Regions from separate parts of the Microbacterium sp. SLBN-146 genome, predicted to be linked through region 2. Evidence: predicted binding sites of a transcription regulator. Region 2 holds the regulator's gene; the other holds the start of a gene.
The links. Region 2 encodes HrcA, which represses chaperone genes, less so after heat shock. Its sites were predicted from a motif close to TTNGCACTCGNNNNNNNCGAGTGCNAA; they were not measured.

Region 1 (6,521 bases), 2.6 Mb from region 2:
CGCGCGACCGCAGTGCCTGGCCGAGCTTCTTCGCGTCGGCGGGCAGCGTCTCGCGCACGCGGAACGACTGCACGAACGGGGACGTCACCGCGGCATCCGACGTCAGGTAGGCGATCTTCTCGTCGAGGACGCCCGCCTCGAGAGACCGCGCCACGTCGCCGATGAGGCGTGCCCGGATGACCGCTCCGTCGGGCTCGTGCAGGTAGGTGCCGAGTGCGCGCGGCGGCTCGTCCGCGGCATCCGCGCTCGCCGTCAGTTCGTGCGCCGCCTCGCCCCGGATCACGAGTGCCGCTCGCCGAACCCCCTCGCGCGCGAGGGCGCCTGACCACAGCACGAGCTCTATCGTCGAGCCCTCGGCGCTCACCCACTGGGCCTCGACATGGTCCGGGATGCTCGTGCGGTCGAGGCCCGGGCCGAGCTTGATGCCGGTCGGCATCCGGGTGGACAGCTCGAAACTCCAGTCGAGCGACGGAGACCAGTCCTCGGCGCGCGTGCGGCTCGTGTCACCGTGGCCGGCGGTCCGTCGGGCCGGATCGAGCCAGACCGCGTCGACGGCCGACAGGTCGCTGTCCTCTGCTGTTCCCTGACGCACGGTCGCGTCCTGGCCGAAGGGCGCGAGGTTGTATGCCGCGATGGCCGCAGTCACGTCGTCCACATCGACGGCGTCGACGTGCAGTCCGAGGCCAGCAAGACCGAGGGCGTCGCCGCCGATTCCACAGCCGAGGTCGGCCACGCGCTCGAGTCCTGCGTTGCGGAAGCGGGCCGCGTGGCGCACGGCGACGCCGAGGCGCGTCGCCTGTTCGAGACCGGCGCGCGTGAAGAGCATGCGGTCGGCCAGCTCGCCGAACTTCGCCCTGCCGCGCGTGCGCAGGCGCGCCTGCGTCACGACGGCGGTCACGAGCTCGGGGGAGTGGCCCGACGCGCGAAGGCCCGAGACGAGGCGGGCGACATCGTCCGTCGAGTCGACGGAGTCGACGGCGTCGAGCAGTCGGAGTCCCTCGGGTGTGAGCAGGGCGGTGAGCTCGGCCATCAGCATCCGGCCAGCCTACGACCGACACGCGACGACACAGGGTTGGCACTCACGTTGCGGGAGTGCCAACTCGTCCCTAGACTTGCATCAGCACTCTCGACGTCAGAGTGCTAACGAGTCTTCAGTCTCAAGAAAGAAGAGGTAAACCGTGTCGGTTTCCATCAAGCCGCTCGAGGACCGCATCGTCATCAAGCAGGTCGAGGCAGAGCAGACCACCGCGAGTGGTCTCGTCATCCCCGACACCGCCAAGGAGAAGCCGCAGGAGGGCGAGGTCGTGGCCGTCGGCCCCGGTCGCATCGACGACAACGGCAACCGCGTTCCGATCGACGTCTCCGTCGGCGACCGCGTTCTCTACAGCAAGTACGGCGGCACCGAGGTCAAGTTCGGCGCCGACGAGTACCTCGTGCTCTCGGCACGCGACGTGCTCGCGGTCGTCGTTCGCTGACACCCCTTTCACGAAGGACCGGATGCTTCGGCATCCGGTCCTTCGTCGTATCGGCCTGCAGCGTCCCTCTTCTGGCAGACATCGCTCGGTGGACGGCAGTCCCGCCGACGCAGGACGCGCCGTCGTGTGGGCGTGCGGTCCTAGGCTGGTGCGGTGACCCGCGAGACCGACCCGACATCCCCGACGAGCGATTCGGTGCTCGACCGGATCGGCGCGGCGGCGGAAGCCGAGGGCGGCGTCCCCGTCACCGATACGGGAGCGATCGCTCTCGCGGCACGAGAGCGGACGCTCGGCGGTGTCTACGCCTTCTCGGCGTACTTCCTGTGGGGGTTCCTGCCGCTGTACTTCGTCCTGCTCGCTCCCACGGGGCCGTGGGAGCTCGTGGCATGGCGCATCTTCCTGTCGCTCGCCTTCTGCGCGCTTCTGCTCACCGTGACGCGCTCGTGGAGCGCCCTGCTCCGGATCATGCGGCAGCCGCGCCTTCTCGGGCTCACGGCGCTCGCCGGCGCACTCATCTACGTCAACTGGCAGGTGTTCATGATCGGGGCACTCACCGGTCATGTCATCGAGACGAGCCTCGGATACTTCATCAACCCGATCGCAACGGTGCTGCTGGGCGTGTTCGTCCTGCGCGAGAAGCTGCGCACGACCCAGTGGATCGCCATCGGCTTCGCGGCGGCCGCCGTCGTCGTCATCATCGTCGGCTACCGGTCGTTCCCGTGGATCGCCCTCACCCTCGCGACGAGCTTCAGTCTCTACGGCCTCGTGAAGAAGCGTGTGGGCCCGTCCGTCGACGCTGTGAGCGGTCTGACGTTGGAATCGCTGTGGCTGCTTCCCGTCGCGGGAGTCCTGCTCACCGTCGTGGGGGCGACGACGGGCCTGACCATGGGGACGGTCAGCGTGCAGCACACGATCCTGCTGTCGCTCGCGGGCGCCATCACCGCCATCCCGCTCCTCTTCTTCGCCGCGGGCGCGCGTCGCACGACGCTCACCGTCATCGGTTTGCTGCAGTTCATCGCCCCGATCCTGCAGTTCATCACCGGCGCCTACATCCTGGGCGAGCCGATGCCCCTCGAGCGGTGGATCGGGTTCGGGCTCGTGTGGATCGCGCTCCTCGTGCTGACCGTCGACTCACTGGTGCACGTGCGACGGTCGCGCGCTCGCCGGTGATCCTCAGCGCACGAGGCGCGCGATCGCCTGCGTCGCTTCGGTGATCTTCTCGTCGGCCTCGGTACCGCCGAGCCGTGCGGCATCGACGACGCAGTGGCGGAGGTGATCGTCGAGGAGACCCAGTGCGACCGCTTCGAGCGCCGACGTCAGGGCGCTGATCTGCGTCAGGATGTCGATGCAGTACTTCTCGTCGTCGACCATCTTGTGGATGCCGCGGGCTTGACCCTCGATCCGCTTGAGCCGATTGAGGTACTTCTCCTTGTCGGTGATGTACCCGTGCGAGGCATGGACGTCTGTGGCATCGGTGTCGGTGGTCGGGGCATCGGTGGGGAAGTCGATCATGGTGTCCTCCGAGTGGGTCGGGTTGCGGCATCCGCGGTGTGAGAGCGGAACGATCGCAGACGCAGGCTGTTGCCGACGACGAAGACGCTCGACAGAGCCATCGCAGCCCCCGCGATCATCGGGTTGAGCAGCCCGAGGGCTGCGAGGGGGAGCGCCGCGACGTTGTACGCGAACGCCCAGAAGAGGTTGCCGCGGATGGTCCGCAGCGTCGAACGCGACAGGCGGATGGCGTCGACGGCGGCGCCGAGGTCTCCGCGCACGAGGGTGATGTCGGCGGCCTCGATCGCGGCATCCGTTCCCGTCCCCATCGCGATGCCGAGGTCGGCCTGCGCGAGCGCCGCGGCATCGTTGACACCGTCGCCGACCATCGCGACCGAGTGACCCTCGCTCTGGAGGCCCGCGACGATCGCCACCTTCTCGGCCGGCAGGACTCCGGCGTGCACGATCTCAATCCCGACCTCCTCGGCGACCGCGTGCGCGGCGCGAGGGTTGTCGCCCGTCAGCAGCACGGGAGTGAGCCCCAGTGAGCGGAGCTGAGCGACGGCCGCACGACTCGTGGGCTTGACCGTGTCGGCGAGGACCAGGATGCCGCGGGCTTCGCCGTCCCACGCGACGACGATCGCCGTGCGGCCCTTCTCCTCCGCCGCGGACATCGCTGCCTCGAGCGCCGCGGGGAGCGGGACGGACCAGTCCGCGAGCAGCGTGCGACGCCCGGCGATGATCGCGTGACCGTCGACGACGCCGGAAACGCCTGCGCCGGCGACGCTCTGGAAGCTCTCGACGGAAGGGAGTGGTCCGAGCTCGTCCTCGGCCGCCCGGGAGATCGCAACGGCGAGGGGGTGCTCGGACGCGTGCTCGACAGCGCCCACGAGGCGGATGAGCTCGGCGCGGTCGACCCCTTCCGCGGGCAGGACGTCGGTGAGCGCCATGCGCCCCGACGTCACGGTGCCCGTCTTGTCAAGCACGATCGTGTCGAGCGCGCGAGACTGCTCGAGCACGTCCGGCCCCTTGATGAGGATGCCGAGCTGGGCTCCGCGCCCCGTGCCGACCAGCAGCGCCGTCGGTGTCGCGAGTCCGAGGGCGCACGGGCACGCGATGATGAGCACCGCGACGGCGGCGGTGAAGGCGGATGCCGCGTCGAACCCCAGCGCGAGCCATGCGCCGAGAGTTCCGACGGCGAGCACGAGCACGATCGGGACGAAGACGCCCGAGATGCGGTCGGCGAGCCGTTGTGCGCGCGCCTTCCCGGACTGCGCCTCTTCGACCAGGCGTGCCATCTGCGCGAGCTGCGTGTCGGCGCCGACTCGCGTCGCGCGCACGACGAGTCGTCCGCCCGCGTTGAGCGTCGCCCCGATGACGGAGTCGCCGGCACGCGCTTCGACCGGCACCGACTCGCCGGTCACGAGAGAAGCGTCGATCGCGGAAACGCCGCTGACGACGACGCCGTCCGTCGCGACCTTCTCGCCCGGGCGAACCACGAACTCGTCGCCGGTGCGCAGCTCGGCGATCGGGATCCGACGCTCGGTACCGTCCCGGAGCACCGCGACGTCTTTCGCGCCGAGCTCGAGCAGTGCACGCAGGGCGGCCCCCGCGCGGCGCTTCGAGCGCACTTCGACATAGCGGCCGGCGAGGACGAACATCGTCACTCCCGCGGCGACCTCGAGGTAGATCTGGCCGGCGCCGTCGCCCGGGCTCACCGTCCACTCGAAGCCGTGGGTCATGCCCGGCATCCCGGCATGCCCGAGGAACAGCGCGTAGAGAGACCACAGGAAGGCTGCGGAGACGCCGAGCGAGATGAGGGTGTCCATCGTCGCGGCGCCGTGGCGCAGGTTGATCCAGGCAGCGCGATGGAAAGGCCACGCACCCCAGACGACGACGGGGGCGGTGAGGGCGAGGGACGCCCACTGCCAGTACGTGAACTGCAGCGCCGGGATCATCGCGAGCACGATGACGGGCACGCTGAGGATGACGGCGCCGATGAGTCGCTGACGCAGACCGGTCAGCTCGGGGTCGGCCGACTCGTCTTCGTCGGCGGATGGCGGCTGCGGCACGTGCGCGGTGTATCCGGTCTTCTCGACCTCCGCGACGAGGACGGCGGGGTCGAACCCGGCGGGCGCCCGGACGAGCGCCTTCTCGGTCGCATAGTTGACGGATGCCTCGACTCCGTCGATGCGGTTGAGCTTCTTCTCGATGCGGTTCGCACACGACGCGCACGTCATGCCGCCGATGTCCAGCTCGATCCGGGCGTCGGAGGCGGAGGTCGGGGATGCCACTAGACGCGCACCGCCTCGTAGCCCGCTTCGTCGACGGCGGCGAGGATCGCGGCATCCGTCACGGGCGTCGTGGACTCGACGATCAGCGCTCCGGTCTGTGCGCTCACATCGACGCGTTCGATCCCTGCGATCTGGGTGACTTCACGGCGCACGGAGGCCTCGCAGTGGCCGCAGGTCATGCCCGTCACTCGGTATTCGCTGATTTCCGTCATCGTCATCCCTCTCGTCGCCAACGCGAAGCGTCTTCCCGCATACCCTACCGGGGTACGTGATTCTCCAACAGAATACTCCCGAGGGGTATTCCGTGCTCGAAATTCTCTCAATGCAGTGTGCAGATTGATAACGATTGGGTCGCGTTACACATCGTTAACGAACGGCAACATTGCAGAGACCCGCGCGCCGTTAGGTTATGAGCTACTGGGTCGGCGCCCGAGCCGAGCCCGTGTTCACTCAAACAAGGAGAAACATGAGCGTCTTCACCCGCTCGCGCAAGACCACCGTTCTCGGTGGCATTGCGCTCGCCGGCGCCAGCGCCCTCGTCCTCGCCGGCTGTGCCGGCGGCGGCACGGGCGGCGAGACCAGCGCACCCCCCGCGACCGAAGAGCGTGACCTCACGCTGAGCATCGGAACGGTTCTGCCCCAGACCGGTTCGCTCGCCTTCCTCGGCCCGCCCGAGGAAGCCGGTGTCGGCCTGGCCGTCGCCGAGATCAACGAGGCCGCCAAGGGCATCACCGTCGAGGTCGAGTACGGCGACTCGGGTGACACCGACAACAAGGCATACGAGACGACGGTTCCCCGTCTCCTCGGCAACGGCGTGCAGGCGCTCATCGGTGCGGCATCCTCGGGTGTCACGAAGCTCTTCCTCGACCAGGCGGTCGGCGCGGGCGTCATCACCTTCTCGCCCGCCAACACCTCGCCCGACTTCACCACGTGGGACGACGACAACCTGTACTGGCGCACGGCTCCGTCCGACCTGCTCCAGGGCGAGGTCCTCGGAAACCTCATCGCCGAAGACGGCAACTCGTCGCTCGGCATCATCTACCTCAACGACGCGTACGGCACGGGCCTCGAGGCCGCGCTGACCGAGACGTTCGAGAGCACGGGTGGATCGGTCGTCGCCAGCGAGTCCTACAACGCCGGTGACACGAACTTCTCGGCTCAGGTCTCGTCGATCCTCGCCCAGAACCCCGACGCGATCGCGGTCATCGGGTTCGAGGAGACGTCGACGATCGTCCCGACGTTCGTCTCGAGCGGCTTCGCC
Region 2 (6,521 bases):
GCTCGTGACGCCGCCCGGCTGGCGCCCCGCCATGCTCCGCGTGCAGGAGTCGATCGTCAGTTGCGTCGACGCCCCGTCGCAGCGTGCCGCTCTGGCCGCGCTCACAGGCGACCAGTCCGATGTCGAGCGGGCCGCGGCGCACTATCGCGACAATCTGATCGAGGCGACCCGGCTGCTGGACGACCGCGGCATCCACTACCTCCCGCCGACGGGGGCCTTCTACCTCTGGATCGACGTCGCGCACGCATCAGGGGGCGACGTCGTCGCGTGGTGCGAACGGTTCCTCGACGAGCAGGGCGTCGCCGTCGCTCCGGGATCCGCGTTCGGCGCATCAGGCGAAGGATGGGTGCGCGTGTGCGTCGCGAGCGCTCGAGGTCCGCTCCTCGAAGGCCTCCGACGACTACCCGCTCCGGCGTGAACAGGCTTCTCAGCCGCGCCCCCCGTAGAATCGATGGGATATGTCACCGCGCGCACTGAAGCCTCTCGAGCCGTCTGCCACGCCGCCCGAGCTCCTTCGCAATTTCTGCATCATCGCCCACATCGACCACGGCAAGTCGACGCTGGCGGATCGGATGCTGCAGACGACGGGCGTCGTCTCCGATCGCGACATGCGTGCGCAGTATCTCGACCGCATGGACATCGAGCGCGAACGCGGCATCACGATCAAGTCGCAGGCGGTGCGGATGCCGTGGCAGGTGAACGGCACGACATACGCCCTGAATATGATCGACACGCCCGGGCACGTCGACTTCACGTATGAGGTCAGCCGCTCGCTTGCCGCGTGCGAAGGGGCGATCCTGCTCGTCGACGCCGCCCAGGGCATCGAGGCGCAGACCCTCGCGAACCTCTACCTGGCACTCGAGAATGATCTGCAGATCATCCCGGTGCTCAACAAAATCGACCTGCCGGCGGCCGATCCCGAGAAGTATGCGAAGGAACTCGCGAGCCTCATCGGGGGCAAGCCCGAGGATGTCCTGCGGGTCAGCGGCAAGACCGGTCTCGGCGTCGAAGAGCTGCTCGACCACGTCGTCGACCTGATCCCCGCCCCCAAGGGCGATCCCGACGCCCCGTCTCGGGCGATGATCTTCGACTCCGTGTACGACTCGTACCGCGGTGTCATCACGTACGTGCGAATGATCGACGGATCGCTCACCCCTCGTGAGCGCATCCAGATGATGTCGACGCGGGCGACCCACGAGCTTCTCGAGATCGGCGTGTCGTCACCCGAGCCGACCCCGACGAAGGGGCTCGGCGTCGGCGAAGTGGGCTACCTGATCACGGGAGTGAAGGACGTACGCCAGTCCAAGGTCGGCGACACCGTCACGAACGCGCAGCGGCCATCGAAGGAGGCGCTGCCCGGCTACACGGACCCGAAGCCGATGGTCTTCTCGGGGCTGTACCCCATCGACGGGAGCGACTATCCGGTGCTCCGAGAGGCCCTCGACAAGCTGAAGCTGTCGGATGCCTCGCTCAACTACGAGCCCGAGACGTCGGTCGCGCTGGGCTTCGGCTTCCGCTGCGGGTTCCTCGGTCTCCTGCACCTGGAGATCATCACAGAGCGTCTCGAGCGCGAGTTCGGCCTCGACCTCATCTCGACCGCGCCGTCCGTGACCTACGAGGTCAAGACCGACGACAACAAGATGTTCGTCGTCACGAACCCGAGCGAATTCCCGTCGGGGACCAAGATCGCGAGCGTGACCGAGCCGATGGTGAAGGCGGCGATCCTCGCGCCGAAGGATTACGTCGGCACGATCATGGAGCTCTGTCAGTCCCGTCGCGGAACGCTGCTCGGGATGGAGTTCCTCGGCGAGGACCGCGTCGAGATCCGGTACGCGATGCCGCTCGGCGAGATCGTCTTCGACTTCTTCGATCACCTCAAGTCGAAGACCGCCGGCTACGCGTCGCTGGATTATGAGCCGGACGGCGACCAGGAGGCGGATCTCGTCAAGGTCGACATCCTGCTTCAGGGTGAGGCCGTCGATGCGTTCAGTGCGATCGTCCACCGCGACAAGGCATACGCGTACGGCGTGCTGATGACCGAACGCCTGAAGAAGCTCATCCCGCGCCAGCAGTTCGAAGTGCCGATCCAGGCTGCGATCGGCGCGCGCATCATCGCCCGCGAGTCCATCAGAGCCATGCGCAAGGACGTGCTCGCGAAGTGCTACGGCGGTGACATCAGCCGCAAGCGCAAGCTCCTCGAGAAGCAGAAGGAGGGCAAGAAGCGCATGAAGATGGTCGGCCGCGTCGAAGTGCCCCAGGAGGCGTTCATCGCCGCCCTCTCGGGGGACGTCGAGGGCAAGGGCGCGAAGTAGGCTGGTCGGCATGCGCCGCGGAAACTTCCGAGACGAGACCGTCGACTATGCCGCGGTCGGAGCCACTCAGGCGCCCGACCTCCTGCACTTCCCGCCCGAGCGGAGCATCCCCGCCGAGCAGTCCTGGCGGATCGGCAGCGGCGAGGCGCGGTTCCTCTCTGCCGGCGAATCCCTGTTGTCGTGGGCAGCGCAGCGCGGAGCGGGTCTCAGCATCCACGACGTCCGTCCCGCGTCGGGGCCTATGTACTCCGGTGTGAGCTTCGACGCTGAAGGCAACGCCGTCGCTCCGAGCCGCACCGAGACAGAGCAGAGGTTCGACGCAGACGGCACGCCGTTCGTCGCGGGCGGCACAACCGTGCGCGTGGAGGGGCGTGCCGGTGCGTACAACGTGTCCGGCGAGCTGCGGGTCATCTTCGCCGTCGAGGAGCAGCGTCGCATCGGATTCGCGCTGGGAACGGTCGGTGGGTCCGTCGTGAGCGGCGAGGAGTCGTTCATGCTCGATTGGCACGACAACGACGAAGTATGGTTCACGGTCCGGGCGTTCGACGCGCCGGCATCCTTCGTGTATCGACTCATCCCCGCCTTCACACGGCGACGTCGTCGTGAACTCTTCTCGCGCTATCTCCGCGCGATCTCGCCCCTGTACACGACGTCGCCGTAGCGATGGGTTCCGCCCTCCCGCTCGCCGATCCGGTGCCTGCCGGCGGACCGATCCCTCCGGGGACGACCGTCGACGCCTCGACCGCCTTCGGCGCATACCTCCATGTCCCGTTCTGTCGCGTGCGGTGCGGCTACTGCGACTTCAACACCTACACGGCGACGGAGCTGCGCGGAGCGCGGCAGGACGACTACGCCGACACGCTGCTGCGAGAGGTGGAGCAGGCGCGTCGTCTGCTCTCGACCGCGGGGGAGCTGCGACCGGCATCCACCGTCTTCTTCGGTGGGGGCACACCGACGCTCCTTCCGGCCGGAGACCTCGGTCGGATGCTCGCGGGCGTCGTCGATGCGTTCGGACTCGTCGACGGAGCGGAGGTGACGGTCGAGGCGAACCCCGACACCGTGACGGATGCCGTCGCGACCGAGCTCGCGGAATCCGGCGTCACCCGCCTCTCGATCGGGATGCAGTCCGCCGTCCCGCACGTCCTCCGGGCCCTGGATCGCACGCACGATCCTGCAAACGTGGCAACCGCCGTCGCCGCCGCGCGCCACGCCGGTCTCGATGTGAGTCTCGATCTCATCTACGGCGCTCCCGGCGAGACGCTGGAGGACTGGCGCATCTCGCTCGAAACAGCACTCGCGCTGGCTCCCGACCACATCTCCGCGTACGCCCTCATCGTCGAAGACGGAACGAAGCTCGCGCGGCAGATCAGACGCGGCGAGGTGCCGATGCCCGACGACGACGTCCAGGCGGACATGTACGAGCTGGCCGATGACCTGCTCGGTGCGGGCGGATACGACTGGTACGAGGTCTCGAACTGGTCGCGCGGGACCGAACACCGATCTCGCCACAATCTCGCGTACTGGACGGGAGCGGACTGGTGGGGCTTCGGTCCAGGAGCCCACAGCCATGTCGCCGGAACCCGCTTCTGGAACGTGAAGCACCCCGCGGCGTACGCACAGCGACTGGCCTCGGACGCGACGCCTGCCATCGGCAGAGAGACACCGGATGCTGCGGCGCGCGACCTCGAGCGAGTGCTCCTTCGTACGCGAATCCGCGAAGGCCTGCCGGTGAGCGCGCTCCAGGACGAGGGGCGGCACGCCGTCGCGGCGCTCATTGCGGACGGCCTCGTCGACGGGCCTGCCGCCGTCCGGGGTCGGATCGTGCTGACGCGCCGGGGCCGATTGCTCGCCGACGCGGTCGTCCGGGCGCTGACAGAGTGACGTGTCCACCGCCGCACGGCAGGCCGATCCGGTAGAATTGGCACTCCCGTGCGGCGAGTGCCAGCGCGGACCGCGGTGAGAGCGAGGGAGGCGAGATGGTCAGCGAACGAGGACTGCAGGTGCTGCGGGCGATCGTGCAGGACTATGTCGGCAGTCGCGAGCCCGTCGGCAGCAAGGCGATCGTCGAGCGACACGCATTCGGGGTCTCTGCCGCGACGATCCGCAATGACATGGCGCTCCTCGAGGACGAGGAGCTCATCACCGCCCCGCACACGTCGTCCGGAAGAGTTCCGACCGACAAGGGTTACCGCGTCTTCGTCGATCACCTCGCGGAACTCCGCCCTCTCTCGGGCGCACAGCGCACCGCCATCTCCACGTTCCTCGACGGGCCCGGAGACCTCGACGACGTGCTCGCCCGCACCGTCCGTGTGCTCACGCAGCTCACGGGGCAGGTTGCGATCGTCCAGTACCCGTCCTTCGCACGCGCCACCGTGACGCACGTCGAGCTCGTCCAGCTCGGGGGCGGGCGCATGCTCGTCGTCGTCGTGACAGACACGGGGCGCGTCTCTCAGCGCATGGTCTTCGTGCGTTCCGAGTTCGACGACGACGGACTCGCGCGGGTCCGCGCGTCGCTCGGCGACCTTCTCGTCGGCCACCCCGTACGCGAAGCCCTGCTCCGGGTCGGCGACCACCTGACCGCACACGAGACGTCAGCGTCCGACGACGAGGCGGCAACGTCGGCTATCGCGCGCGTCGTGGCCGAAGAACTCGAGGAGTTCCGTCAGGACCGACTGGTCCTCGCAGGATCGGCGAACCTCGCTCGCAGCGAGTCCGACTTCCGGGGCAGTATCTACCCGCTTCTCGAAGCGATCGAAGAGCAGGTGACCCTCTTGCGGCTGATGAGCGAAATGGTCGCCGACGAACATGGACTCGCCGCCAGCATCGGGCGCGAGAACGAGCCGTTCGGACTCGCGGAGGCGTCCGTCGTCGCGAGCGACTACGACTCGACGGGCGCGCGTGCCCGCGTGGGCGTGCTCGGCCCGACACGCATGGACTACCCCACGAACCTCGCGGCGGTCCGGGCTGTGGCCCGGTACCTCTCGCGGCTGCTGGACGAAGACGAGACCGCACGCTGACGCGTGCCGGGATGATGACAGGATCCCGCGGCGGGCCCGCGGGCGGGAAAGGCGATTGTGGCTGACCACTACGAGGTCCTCGGCGTCTCGCGAGAAGCGAGCACCGACGAGATCAAGAAGGCGTATCGGCGCCTGGCGCGGGAACTGCACCCCGACGTCAATCCGGGGGAGGACGCCTCAGAGCGATTCAAGCTGGTGACGCACGCGTACGACGTGCTGAGCGATCCCGATCAGCGCGCACGCTATGACATGGGCGGTTCGGATTCGCCCTTCGGTGGCGGCGCAGCAGGCTTCGGCGGCTTCGGTGACATCTTCGAGACGTTCTTCGGCGGAGCGGGCGGAGGCCGACAGGGGCGCCCGCGGTCTCGTCGCGAGCGCGGTCAGGACGCGCTCGTGCGCGTCACGCTCGACCTGGGTGACGTCGTCTTCGGCGTCCACCGCGACATCGATGTCGACACGGCCATCGTGTGCGACACCTGCGACGGTTCCTGCTGTCAGCCGGGGACGACGCCTGTCACCTGCGACATCTGCCATGGGTCAGGTCACGTGCAGCGTCAGGTGCGGAGCCTTCTCGGCAACGTCGTCACGAGCCAGCCGTGCAACGTGTGCCAGGGCTACGGCACGACGATCCCTTACCCCTGCGCGACGTGCCAAGGACAGGGACGCGTCCGTTCACGACGCACCGTATCGCTCGACATCCCCGCGGGCGTCGAGACGGGGCTCCGCCTCCAGCTTCCCGGCTCGGGCGAAGTCGGTCCCGCGGGCGGGCCGAACGGTGACCTGTACGTCGAGATCAACGTCACCCCGCATCCCGTCTTCAGTCGTGACGGCGACGACGTCCTCGCGACGCTCGATGTCTCGATGCCGGATGCCGTCCTCGGCACGACGACGACGATCGACTCGCTCGACGGGCCCGTCGAGCTCGAGATCCGGCCGGGCGTGCAGGCGGGCGACATCCTGACGATCAAGGGGCGCGGAATCACGCCTCTTCGCGGGTCGCAGCGCGGGGATCTGAAGGTCGGGGTCCACGTCGTGACGCCGACGCGCCTCGACCACAAGGAGCGCGCACTCATCGAAGACTTCGCAAAGCGCACGAAGCCGCCCGCTCCGAAGCTCGCCGAGTTCCATCAAGGTCTCTTCTCCAAACTGCGCGACCGCTTCCGGAACGGATAACGGATGCCGCTGCACTTCC

Region 1: a site for HrcA is predicted at 1,073-1,099, ahead of groES (co-chaperone GroES). Genes of this name have one in related genera too.

What each region holds. Positions count from the first base shown of each region.
Region 1 is NZ_VFMR01000001.1:166,218-172,738, reverse strand. It holds gene FBY39_RS00590 (THUMP-like domain-containing protein) at 1-1,036, opposite strand, end outside; gene groES (co-chaperone GroES) at 1,179-1,475, shown strand; gene rarD (EamA family transporter RarD) at 1,737-2,645, shown strand; gene FBY39_RS00575 (metal-sensitive transcriptional regulator) at 2,649-2,987, opposite strand; gene FBY39_RS00570 (heavy metal translocating P-type ATPase) at 2,984-5,206, opposite strand; gene FBY39_RS00565 (heavy-metal-associated domain-containing protein) at 5,260-5,472, opposite strand; gene FBY39_RS00560 (ABC transporter substrate-binding protein) at 5,727-6,521, shown strand, end outside.
Region 2 is NZ_VFMR01000001.1:2,812,058-2,818,578, forward strand. It holds gene FBY39_RS12550 (pyridoxal phosphate-dependent aminotransferase) at 1-418, shown strand, start outside; gene lepA (translation elongation factor 4) at 459-2,312, shown strand; gene FBY39_RS12560 (DUF1990 family protein) at 2,323-2,973, shown strand; gene hemW (radical SAM family heme chaperone HemW) at 2,976-4,193, shown strand; gene hrcA (heat-inducible transcriptional repressor HrcA) at 4,289-5,329, shown strand; gene dnaJ (molecular chaperone DnaJ) at 5,387-6,502, shown strand; gene FBY39_RS12580 (16S rRNA (uracil(1498)-N(3))-methyltransferase) at 6,506-6,521, shown strand, end outside.